3 regions of the Paenibacillus sp. URB8-2 genome follow, and region 3 is predicted to be linked to each of the others. Evidence: riboswitches for the same ligand, from Rfam matches in the RefSeq annotation. Region 3 holds a riboswitch; each other region holds the start of a gene.
What was found. A riboswitch is a leader RNA that binds a small molecule or an ion and turns the genes downstream of it on or off. The one in region 3 is predicted to bind cyclic di-AMP.
Positions count from the first base shown of each region.

Region 1 (4,278 bases), 2.5 Mb from region 3:
TATTATTTGCCCAAGGGTGCCCCTAAAGCCAACGGCTCTAGGGGCACCCTTTTCATTGCTGCGGAATTTTAATGAGTACCAGAGCAGGAAGCCGTCCTGTTTGCCAAAGCGAGTTCAATGATTATATAATTTTTCTGCACTATGTCTTCATGCCATTACTCCGGTCCGACAGGACAGAAAGGAATTATAACATTGAGCAAACCGAAAAAAAGCAGAACAGTCTCCCCAGCCCTGGCCCAAGAAAAGCTGCGGGCCGAACAGGAACGGCAGAAGAAGAAAACACATATCCTTTTACTAGGAGCGATCCTGCTCGTGGTCGTTCTTTTTGCTGCGATGTTTGTATTGGCTTCCAAAAATACGGGCAGCCCGGGAAGTTCCGCGAGTCCGGTGTCTTTTAAGTATGATGAGCTTCCAAGACTTGGAGCGGCGGATGCGCCCGTTAAGCTGGTTGAGTTCGGAGATTATAAATGCCCGGCCTGCGCCCAATTCTCCGGCGTTGTCAAGCCGCAGCTTGTGAAGGATTACATCGAAAAAGGCAAGGCTGCCCTGTATTTCGTCAATATGTCCTTCATCGGTCCCGATTCCGAGACCGCTTCCTTAGCGGCGTTGTCGGTTTACCATCAGAATAGCGAAGCGTTCTGGAAATATTACGATGCGTTGTATGCCAATCAGGGGGACGAGAAGACCGAGTGGGCGACCGAGGATTTCCTGGTTGAGCTTGCGCAAAAAGAACAGCTTGATGTCGATTACGATCTGCTGCGCAAGGACATTCAAGAGCGTACTTATGAGGATGAACTGGCAAGAGATAACGCGACAGCAAAGGACAGCCGTGTTACAAGTACACCGTCGCTGTTTATAAATGGTATAAAGGCCAATGAGCCTTTCAATCTCGAAGCGATCGCCAAGGAGATTGAGACGGCGGCAAAGGCGGTTGAGACGGAATGAAATCATTCTCCGGCTTCCTGAGTCGGTATGGTCTCTACCTGGCCTGGTTTGTATCCTTGGTTGCCACAGCCGGCAGCCTCTACCTAAGTGAGGTGTTGAAATACGAACCCTGCAAGCTCTGCTGGTTCCAGCGGATTTTCATGTACCCGCAGGTGCTTCTTCTTGGTATAGCGACCTATCGGAATGATAAGCGTATTGTTCCTTACGTGCTTCCGCTTAGCGTTATAGGGGGCAGCATATCGCTGTATCATTACGCGGAGCAGAAAATACCGGCTCTCGGCAAAGTACTTCCTTGCACCATCGGTGTGCCATGCACGAAAGATTATCTGAATTTTTTCGGTTTCATTACGATCCCGCTGCTGGCGCTGACGGCTTTTATCCTTATAGCCCTGATGCTGTGGAACGCCAGAGCGCGCGAGGAGGAGGAAACGGAAGAGGCGGAGGACGGAATCAACTCTTAACGGGGAAGTTTTCTTCCGTAATGGACATAAAAACCCGTGCTGCAGGGATAATACAAGATAATGAACGACATGATTATCTCTTGATGGGAATTTGCGTGAATTAGTCCGTTTTTCATTTCTTTTTCATCATTTTCACTGTTTACGGCTATGGCAATATAGACTAATATTAGACCTTGTGAGAAGTTGAATATGCGCTGAATTTTCCAAATGGAAAAACGGGGGAACCAACTTGACCGCCCAGCGGTCAACGGGGTGAATCGGTGCCGGGATGTTATCCGGTCCGTAGGGCTTCCACAGTCCGAATCCGCCAGCTAACCTCGTAAGCTACAGTGGGATATGATCATGCATAAGCATGCGGTCATTTCCGTATGCTTATTTTTGTGCCCTTATTTATGAAAATCCACCACTGAAAACGGCGCGCGGTATTACCGTTTCAACTCAACAAAGAGAGGAACTGTATCCAAATGGTAAGCAGAGTAAAACGACTATTGATCGGTCGTCCCAGAAAATCAACCGAACTCGACCAGGAAAAGTTAACCAAAGTGAAGGCACTTGCCGTTCTGTCATCGGACGCACTTTCGTCCGTCGCATACGGAACGGAACAGATTTTGATCGTGCTGATAGCAGCAGGTTTTACGGCTATCTGGTATTCTTTGCCGATTGCCCTCGCGGTACTGGGATTACTGGCAATTCTGATTTTATCCTACCGGCAGACGATTTTCTCTTATCCTCAAGGCGGGGGAGCCTATATCGTAGCCAAGGATAATCTCGGGGTTTCCACGGGACTGCTCGCAGGCGGTTCCCTGCTTGTGGATTACATCCTGACGGTTGCAGTTAGCGCCTCGGCTGGTACGGATGCGATCACTTCGGCGTTTCCGAATTTGCACGACCATACTGTGGCGATTGCGGTCACGGTAATCATCATTTTGACTATTATCAATCTTCGCGGCGTGACCGAGTCGGCTTCTTTCATTGCCGTCCCGGTATACTTGTTCGTCTTGTCTATCGTGGTTCTGATCGTCTCCGGTTTGGTCAAATATGCGGCTGGCGGCGGTCATGCCGCTGTTCCCGAAATCGGCAGTGCGGTATCCAATGTCAGTCTGTTCCTGCTGCTTAAGGCCTTCAGCTCCGGCTGTTCGGCGCTGACCGGTGTCGAAGCGGTATCGAATGCCATTCCGAACTTTAAGGCCCCAGCGGAAAAAAATGCCGCCAAAACCCTCATGATGATGGGTTTGATTCTGGGATTCATGTTTACCGGTATAACACTGCTGGCTTACTGGTACGGCATTACCCCGAACGCCAATGAAACGGTGGTTTCGCAAATTGCCGAATCGACCTTCGGACGGGGCGTCCTGTACTACTGCATTCAGGCGATAACGGCGGTCATCTTGTTCCTGGCGGCCAATACGGCCTACTCGGCCTTTCCGCTGCTGTCGTTCATGCTGGCTAAAGACAAGTATATGCCGCATGCTTTTATGGTCCGTGGCGACCGTCTCGGCTTCTCCAACGGCATTATTTTCCTGGGAGTGGCTTCTTGTCTGCTCGTTGCTGCATTTCACGGCGAAACCGGAAATCTGATTCCGCTCTATGCCGTCGGCGTATTTATTCCGTTCACTCTTTCCCAGCTTGGCATGATGATTCGCTGGTATAAGCTGAAGCCGGCTGGCTGGCGGACCAAATTTGCCGTGAATACGGTCGGAATGCTGACAACCCTTACCATTACGCTTATCTTCATTATTACCAAATTCTCGAACGTATGGGTGGCTTTCATCTTCCTGCCGATTGTTATGCTTATTTTCTTCCGCATTCATCGTCACTATATGAATACGGCAGACCAGCTCCGGATTCAGTTGGATAAAGATAAGCCATGTATTAAAGGAAGCACGATTGTTATCCCGGTATCCGCCGTAACGCGTGCGGTGCTTCATTCGATCAGCTATGCCAAATCGTTAACTGATAATGTGGTTGCCGTCTATGTCGGCTTCGACGAAGAAGAAATCCGCAAAATGGAGCTGAAGTGGGAGGAATGGAATCCCGGAGTGCGCTTGATCGTCCTTCGTTCCCGGTACCGCAGCATCATGCGTCCGCTGGTTAAATTTATCGATACGGTGGAGTGGAAGAATGCTTCGACGGATCATATTACGATTCTGATTCCGCAGTTTATTACCAAGCATTGGTGGCAGGCCGTCCTGCATAATCAGACGAGCGTATTTATCCGGACTTATCTCATGAATCACAAGGATATCGTCGTTGCGACGGTTCCGTATCATTTGAATAAATAATCGGGCAGACAGCCCGTTGGCAGAAAGCTGTTGCTGGAGAATGTCTCCGGCGGCAGCTTTTTTGGCAATATCAGAAAGTATAAGCTTCGCGCTTATCCTTAACCTGATATTATTACGAGAAACGGATGCCTTCCTCTTCCAGAGGACGGCGAAGCCGTTTCTTCTTACATGACTAAGCAGAAGCGGGGAAGTTATGATCTTTTATGTTGACACGGATAATGATAATCAATATCATTTGAGAAGACAAGGCTAAAAATAATATCCGTGGTGATATGGAGATAACAGGAAAGAAGTGAACTGTTTATGATGGAACGTTTGAATGTGAATCAATTAAGTATCGGCTATGCGGAGTCGATTATTGTAAAGGATCTAAACTTGTCGATTCCGACCGGGAAGATTACGGCTCTCGTGGGAGCCAACGGTTCGGGGAAATCGACGATCCTCAAAACGATGGCCCGGCTGATGAAGCCGGCCAGCGGCAGTGTGCTGCTCGACGGCAAGTCGATTCATACCCAATCGACGAAGGAAGTTGCGCGCCAGCTCGCGATTCTGCCGCAAAATCCGACCGCTCCGGACGGATTGACCGTTTC
Region 1 covers NZ_AP023239.1:3,138,412-3,142,689, reverse strand. The annotation lists gene PUR_RS14380 (DsbA family protein) at 193-945, shown strand; gene PUR_RS14375 (disulfide oxidoreductase) at 942-1,406, shown strand; cyclic di-AMP (ydaO/yuaA leader) riboswitch at 1,589-1,747, shown strand; gene PUR_RS14370 (APC family permease) at 1,871-3,688, shown strand; gene PUR_RS14365 (ABC transporter ATP-binding protein) at 3,995-4,278, shown strand, end outside.
Region 1: another riboswitch for cyclic di-AMP. It lies ahead of PUR_RS14370 (APC family permease); the one in region 3 lies ahead of PUR_RS00140 (resuscitation-promoting factor).

Region 2 (4,278 bases), 1.4 Mb from region 3:
ACAAATGTTTGCTGCCCGGGATCACTTTGGCATTAAGCCATTTTATTATTACTTGGATCATAAGAAGTTTGTATTTGCATCGGAAATTAAAAGTATTATAGCGGTGGAAGATATTAATCCGGCAGTCGATCCTAAAAGTTTACTGCATTATCTCACACTTCAATACGTTCCGCAGCCAGCTACAATGTTTCGTGGAGTCAGTAAACTCGAGCCAGGTCATTTTTTGAAAATAGATTCCAGGGGAAGAATCACAAAACAGAGATATTGGGAGCCAAGCTTTGAAGCAGAGGATCGTCCGCTTGAGACCTTTATCGAAGAAATTAGATACAGTCTTAGGAATTCGGTTAAACTGCACACGCAGAGTGATGTCCCCCTAGGAAGCTTTTTATCTGGTGGTATTGATTCTACAGCGATAGCAAGTTTCTTAGCGAGTCAACGTTCGGTTAAAACCTTTTCAGTCGGTTTTGAAGGAGAACAAAATGAAAATGTGGTTGCTAGACAAATCGCCGAAGCGCTGGGAACAAATCATTTCGAGGAACTGATTTCGGCTCAACATTTTTTTGAAGATACCATGAAAGCTGTATGGCACATGGACGAGCCCATTGCAGATCCATCGGCCATTGCCGTTTACCGGTTAGCACAATTAGCAGGGGAACAGGTTACTGTGGCACTGTCCGGTGAAGGAGCCGATGAATTGTTTGGTGGATATCGCATTTATAGGGAGCCTCACTCGCTAAAACCATTATCGTGGATGCCTGCAGGAGTAAAAAAACGATTAAAACAATATGTAGGTGAAATCCCTTTCTCATTTTATGGAAAGAATTATATCCGAAGAGCACTGACCCCTTTGCAAGAGCGCTTTTTCGGAAATGCCAACATTTTTTCGGAAGATGAAAAAAGGATGGTCCTAAATTTTCATCCTGACCTATATAAAAACTGGGAACCTACGACGGAAATCACGAGAGCCATTTATGAGGAACATAAGAATCTGGATGACATAACCCGCATGCAGTTAATAGATCTCCAACTTTGGTTGCCCGGTGATATATTAATGAAAGCGGATAAGATGAGTATGGCTCACTCTTTAGAAGTCCGCGTTCCTTTTCTTGATAAAGAGGTTTTTGAAATTGCTCGAAAAATTCCTGCCTCTCTACTGGTGGCAAAAGGAACTACTAAATATGTGCTGCGCAAAGCCTTAGAAGGTATAGTTCCCTTTCCTGTGTTAGACCGTCCTAAGCTGGGCTTTCCTGTACCCTTAAGAAAGTGGTTACAAACTTCCATTGGTGACATCATGATCGAGCAAATCGAGAACAGTGGAATTGATCAGTGGATTCAAATAATCTATGTTAAAGAGATGCTGAAACAACATCGAAGGGGAAAAGTGGATTACTCCCGCAAGATTTGGACAATTTATATTTTTTCGTTGTGGCATTCTTTGTATATCCAGCAGTCTTCTATAAAGCGTGCTTTGGTAAATTAAGATAGTAAGGCAGGATATGGGTCTTTGGACTAATTATCAGATTTCTCATATCATTGACTAGTAGGGTCGTAAACGAAAAAAGTGAATAGTCATTACAATTTTGTTGCTTTTAGTTTTAGATATCTTTATTTGTATTTGATAGAAATGTAGTAGAAAGGATTTTTACTCGTAAGTAGCTGATATTCCCCATTGCCTTATCTTTCCTTGTTATATTAAGATTTTAGAGCAAATTGTACTACAAAAATATGTAGGAACTATGTGGATCGAAAATAAAACAAACGAGTAAGAGAAAGTATTGACAGGCGTCTTCTAAATATTATAAAGTAGAAATAGTTACAAAATATTAACTTGCTGCCGAATTTCGTTTTGAAAACGGGGGAACCATTCCGGGTGAATTATTCTTGTAATCAAGAGAGTATAGGGAACCTTTAACCGAACCCTCAGCTAACTCCGTAGGCATTGAAGGGAGAATAAGGTTCTGAAGAAAGTCATCATTTCTCTAATAGGAGCTGCAGTTTTATTTACTTCAACAGCACCCACAATCTTTGCAAGTGAAATCAAGCTTCAAAGCACAGTGAAACAAGTAATTGGAACCCCATATTTATGGGGAGGAACTACTGTTTCAGGGTTCGATTGTACAGGGTTTATCTTATATGTAATGAAAAAGTTTAATGTAAATAGTCTTCCGCGTACATCCCAGTCCCAGGCCAAGGAAGGAACTCCGGTAGCTAAAGAAAATTTGCGATCAGGTGATTTGGTGTTTTTTAATACCTTCGGTAAGGGAGTATCTCATGCAGGAATTTATATCGGTAATAATCAGTTTGCACACGCCTCCAGCAGCAAAGGAGTAAGAATAAGTAAGTTATCGGAATCATACTACCAAAATCGTTACGTTACCGCTCGGCGAGTGGTGAATGATAAGAGTTTCCGAACAATGATAAGTGACTAACCAATAGGACAATAAGGGCAAGTTCGTGTTTATTCACACGGGCTTGTCTTTTTTCATTTGAAGGCCCTAAGAGAGTGGTGGAGAGTTGTTGGGGACAGATAGAATGCAGTAATACTCATTTCAAAAATAAAAATAAATAGGGGCTTTACGAATGAATAGCTTCTAAGGCTCGTTTCGCATTTAAGGAGTTTGGAACTAAGGGAATAATTGGTTTGCGAAATGAAAATGCTAGTGATGGGAGGAATGTGCAATGATGTATGGTTCCAAGATGACCATGATGTGCTTCATCATGGTGATTGGTTTACTTCTTCTGATCATTGCTATTGGCATAACAATTTATGTAGTTATCCGATTGCTAATGAGGAAATACAGAGTGGATGATGGACCCCTCATGATATTAAAAGAACGTTATGCCAATGGTGAACTCAGTGATGAAGAGTTTAATCATAGACGAAAATTATTGGACAATAAAAGTCAGACTTGAATTAAACAGGGGCCTGCTACGTAGAAGGCTCCTGTTTAATTCATGTCGCTTATCAGGCTCGATTACGATAGTAGACGTCTGCTCCACTAAAGCTTCCACATTTCCTACCCTAGTTATATCAAGCAGCACCATCCGCTTCGTTCTTAATGGATAGTCAACCCTAAACTGAACAATAATTATGAGGGCGCTTTTCTGGCTTGTACAGGAGTAAGATACCTCAATGTACCGTGGATTCGGTGATAATTAAACCAATGAACATAGTCCTGAAGTTCGACAGATGAATGGAAATATGAGGAACTTAATCCGGATTTTTTAATGAAGGAAAGGATCCCAGGTTGAAGAGGCTGGTAAAGGACAAGAAATATGATCTATTATCAAGAAGAATTCCGTTGATATTATTTAACTCGATGTTATGATGCTTGATATGGATGGCTTGCTTTATTTGGTTATATAGTTTCCTTATTCTATGTCTGAATATTTTGCATCCGAGTATTTATCCTCGACTAGAATCCTGTCTACATGATTTCCACATAATTTTAAAGTAAAGTAGTATTAATTCTAACGCTTAACAAAAATAGATGGGCGAGTCCATCTATTGGTAAATGGAGGTATAATGATTGAGCGAAATACTTACTTTTCTGATTTTGGCTGCTACAACTGCCGCCATGAGCGTTAACTCCAGTAAGCCACATGTCATTTCTGAAACCATTGAAGACTTGCAGTTTTTGTCACAATTGGCTGATGAGCTATTGTCGGATCAAGAGCGAACGATCGTTACAAGTGTTAGTTTTGAAGGTGATAAAGCGGAATTAGAGTCTTTAGCCGCAAAGTTATATGCAGATAAGCATGTACAGAGTCCAATAGATGATAACAATGGAAAAAAGTGCTCCTTAGTGCTTCAAAATCGCGTCAGCGGACTAAAGGCACTACCTGCAGCTGAATCATGGATGAAAGATACAGTTGCAAATCTGGAGAAATTAGGGATTGTTGGTTTTTGGAATATCAGCATTGAGGGATGGATGATTGAGGGAAGAGAAATGAGTGCTTTGTTGGATCCTGTTTTGCTGTACATCTCTGCTTACGAAGTAGAATCTGATCAAAACGGCCAACAATTGTATACCAGTTATTACTCTGGGCTTTTTCATAATTCAGTTATGGCTGAAGATGAAAAGTTTAACCTGCAAATACTTACGAATTACTCATCCGAGTTCAAGAAATGGTATATGGCTTTGGGGACACCGAGGATTACTTCATATTAATGATATCATGACTTTTATGATTATTGTTTGTTGGTTGAAGGATAGTTTCTTGCTGTTTTTGGTTTGACCTATCTTTTCGAATTATAGTGTCGGATGAGCTGCTAGT
Region 2 covers NZ_AP023239.1:4,191,703-4,195,980, reverse strand. The annotation lists gene asnB (asparagine synthase (glutamine-hydrolyzing)) at 1-1,480, shown strand, start outside; cyclic di-AMP (ydaO/yuaA leader) riboswitch at 1,823-1,954, shown strand; gene PUR_RS19365 (C40 family peptidase) at 1,959-2,429, shown strand; gene PUR_RS19360 (SHOCT domain-containing protein) at 2,680-2,913, shown strand; gene PUR_RS26625 (IS3 family transposase) at 3,090-3,230, opposite strand; gene PUR_RS19350 (hypothetical protein) at 3,531-4,172, shown strand.
Region 2: another riboswitch for cyclic di-AMP. It lies ahead of PUR_RS19365 (C40 family peptidase); the one in region 3 lies ahead of PUR_RS00140 (resuscitation-promoting factor).

Region 3 (4,278 bases):
CGGGCGATGCGTTCTCGACGCCGATATCGCCTTTCAAGGTCGCATCCTGCTCCGGAATAAAAGCATGCTTGCAGCCAGGCACCTTCGACGAAACAATCTTGCGTATCCGTTCTCCCGCATGATCCGGGTCGGTCAAAATAATAACGCCGCGGCGCTCCATCGCAAGCTTGATCTTGGCGATTACCCGGCTGTCCACCGCCGAACCGCCCGTTTCGATCGTGTCGGCATCGACCGCTCTTTTGACGGCGACGGTATCGCTTTTGCCTTCGACGACAATTAATTCTTTAATCATTGTTTATCTTTTCCTCCCGCAGCGGCCCTATCCCCCGCCTTTACCACAAAAAATAAAAGCAAAAAGAAGAGGATTCGCTCCTCTTCTTTTTGACTAAGAATTATATAAGTGACGAGCTTACATCACTATAGCGTATTGCTGCTAAATTTGCAAAATCATTAATCCAGCTCCGGTTTAACCGGACCGATCACGTAAACGGCACGCGATTTGCGGCCGAAACTGCGGGCATGGCTCAGCGAATCGTAATAAACGTCGATTTTATTGCCTTTAATGGCTCCGCCGGTATCCTCAGCGCGTCGGAATCCGAGTCCCTCGACATACACCCACCAGCCGATCGGAATCACATTAGGATCCACTGCAATGGTCCGCCCTTCCGTTACGCGCGTTCCGGAAGCGGTACGTGTGCCGATTCCCGGTTCTTCCGAAGAATATGCCGTCATCGAAACATTCTTAATCAATCTTTTGTACTCGAAGTCCACGCCGGCTTTGCTGGCGACATTGCTGCTTCTGACGTTGGTCTTTTTGGAAGTGGTGCTGCTAACGGAAGAAACTTTCACGACTGCGGCTTTAGGCAAGGCTTTCGTACCAATGGCGATCACTTTATCCTTGGTCACCTTCTGCACTTCTTTACCAACCATGCGCATCGAGACAAGCTTTCCGTCCTGATAAGTCTTCTCGATATGCTGGATAATGGCGCCGGGCTTGCCGGCCTGTGCTACTCGTACTGTCCCTACGGTTAGGGAGGGGTCCGCCGTCTTGATAACCCGGAAAGGCAAGCTTTGGGTCCGCTGTACAACCTGCTTGTTGATGCGGATGACCTTGACTTCCGTTTTGGCGGAGATTGCGGTGTCTAGCGAAGGAAAAACCTTGTCGTGGGCATTCAGCGTAATGCCCAGACTGTTCATGGCCCGACCGATCGTATCCTCAGTCGTATAGAACGTTTTTGTCTGTCCATTTTCAGTCAGAGTGATCTCCTGCGCCCGGTCAATGACGATCCGGTCGCCGTCTTCGATCTCGTCGCCAAGACCCGCAGATAATTTGTCGTACGGTTTCAACGAGATTGTTTCTTTGGCCAGAGCCTCGCCCAGAAGCGCTTCGCGCGTTTCCAGAGCACGAACCTGCCCGTCTATCACTAAAACAATTTGTTTGCTGCTTTGAGAGTGTACGTACAGCAGAATAAGCAGCGCGATAGCTACCCCGATTACGCCCGCAAGTGCCCAGGTGCGTAAATTCACCTGCTCAAGACGTAACCGTAATGCATAAGACCTGCTGGATGATTGCGAATCATGGGATACTTCGGGTTGGAATACGCCCATCTTCTACATCCTCCTTACATAGCCCGCCCGAACCGTAAACCGTACTGCTGGTTCCAGCGAAACTACAAGAGATTGTCACAGGACACGATACTATTCGCGGCTTCTCGCATCCTGCTCATAAATCGCCTGCCCGGCATGGCATCTTCCGCCTGTTATATAACAGTTCACAGGCGAATACGTTTAATTCAAACAAAAAGAAGCCTAAATAAAGAGTCTTGATTAGAGGACTCTTTCGTGGCTTCTTGGGATGTCCGAATAAACGGCCAAACGCACGAGGTTTCCTCTCTTACTTGCGCTTACGGGGTTAGCTGTCGGGTTCGGACGAAAGAGAGACGCCCTATCTCAGGTCAACCGCTCATGGCGATTGCCTTTAAATTCACCCCAAAGACCACGTGAAGAAATCAAATACAGCCTGCAACGCCAACCTGATGACTCTTATGTAAGGCTTTAGGCATACGGCAAAGCGATATTGGTTCCCCCGTTCTCCATATGGAGACTCAGCGAGACGATTTATGAATCAGCAGCTGTCTCAGTAACAACAGCTCACTGCACTGACAAGATAATATCCTGTTTCGATGCATGTTGTAAAGCACACTTCAACCAGATAAGCTCAAGAAAATGGTTAAATTAATGTAATAAACACCCGTTTTTTTGTTAAAAATCTTTAATCTTTCGTTCATTCTCATTTTTTTAGCCGGTTTTCTCCCGTTTTCACTAAATACCAAATAATCCCAGTGCATTTTTGTACGTAATTTCAGCCATTTTATTCAATTCAATTCCTTTTATTTCCGCTGCCGCCTCTGCTACCAATTTAACATGAGCGCTCTCGTTACGCTTGCCCCGGTAGGGGTGGGGCGTCAGATACGGGGAGTCCGTTTCGATCAGCAGACGGTCCAGCGGAACCTGCGCCAGCACCTCCTTGGGCACCCGGGCGTTCTTGAACGTAATCGGTCCTCCGAAGGAGAGGTAAAAGCCGAGATCGAGGCACATTTTGGCTGTCTCCCAACTACCCGAGAAGGAATGCATGATCCCCCCGATTTCCGAAGCCTTCTCTTCGCGGAGAATACGGACCACATCTTCGTGGGCATCCCGGTTATGAATGACGATCGGCATATTCAGCTCCCGTGCCAGCCCGATCTGCCGCCGGAATACGGTATGCTGAACTTCTTTTGGTGAAGTATCCCAGTAGTAATCGAGCCCAATTTCCCCAATAGCCACGACTTTTTCATGACTGCACAGCGAGGCGATCCAATCAAGGTCCCCGTCCTTCATATCAATGGCATCCTGCGGGTGCCAACCCACTGCCGCATAAATAAACTCGTACGATTCGGCCAGCTTCATCGTGGTTGGAATCGTTTCCCGGTTGAAGCCGACATTGATCATTTTGCTTACTCCCGCCTCTACCGCCCGTGCAATCGTTTCCTCGCGGTCGCCGTCGAATTGCGGAGCATCCAGATGGGTGTGGGTGTCGAAAAGCTGCATAACCACTTCCCCTTTCTTTGCTATTTTTCACCGTATATCAAACAAATCCTTAATCGAATTCGGCAGCATCGGAAGCGCTTTTTCGAGCTTGTCCTGCGGATAATATAAATGATATCGCCCCCGGTGAATCCCGCTGATAGAGCGGACGATATCCGACACCTCGGAGATTTCGCGAAGCCGTTCCTGACGATCCAGCAGAAGAATCTGCTTACCGTGAAAGCCCTCTCCCGGACGGAATACATCATAGGGTAAATCTGTCGGAAAATCAATTTCCAAGTCGTATTCCGGGTGCAATCCGGCCGAGGCAAAGCTGCGGCGAATTTCGTCAATTGTTTCCATGTCCAGGCTTTCCATCTCTACATATTTATACAGTTTACGATGAATAAAGCGGCTGCACAAGTCGCTCAGCAGTTCGTCCTGTTCCGTGGTCCACTGCATAAATGTCGCCTGCACAAGCGCCTCATCCAGCTGCAAATACTGCTGCACATTTACCTTACCGCGAAATAAATCGGTCAGCGGCTCCACCATAAAACGGAAGGAATAGCCTTCTTGAAACAACTGCTTGGCCCGGCGGAATACCTGGCGCAAAATAATTTCCGAGCTGCGCGTAACCGGATGAAAATAGACCTGCCAATACATTTGGTAACGGGACATTAAATAGTCCTCAATTGCATGCATCCCCGATTCCTTGACCACTACCCGCCCGTGATATGGACGAAGCACCCGCAAAATACGATCGATATCGATCGTGCCGTAGTTAACCCCGGTGTAATATGCGTCGCGCAGCAGATAATCCATCCGGTCGGCATCCAGCGGACTCGACACCAAATTGACCACAATGTCATGCTCATATTTTTTACAGATAACCGAAGCTACCTTCTGCGGAAAATCTTCCTCCACTTCCTGCAAAATTTCAGTAATACCAGTGTTCTCCAATATGATCCGGCATGTCCAGTCTTCATGATTCATTTGAAAAGCTTCTTCTATAGAATGGGAGAACGGTCCGTGACCCAAATCATGCAAAAGCGCCGCGCACAGCGTAAGCAGCCTTTCCTCGGGAATCCAGTCTTTATAACCGCTGCGCTCAAATTGGGAAATAATGCGCCGCGTAATTTCATATACCCCAAGCGAATGGGAGAACCGGCTGTGTTCGGCGCCGTGAAAGGTCAAGTAGGTGGTTCCGAGCTG
Region 3 covers NZ_AP023239.1:28,109-32,386, reverse strand. The annotation lists gene rnmV (ribonuclease M5) at 1-292, opposite strand, end outside; gene PUR_RS00140 (resuscitation-promoting factor) at 451-1,608, opposite strand; cyclic di-AMP (ydaO/yuaA leader) riboswitch at 1,887-2,121, opposite strand; gene PUR_RS00135 (TatD family hydrolase) at 2,323-3,090, opposite strand; gene PUR_RS00130 (HD domain-containing protein) at 3,118-4,278, opposite strand, start outside.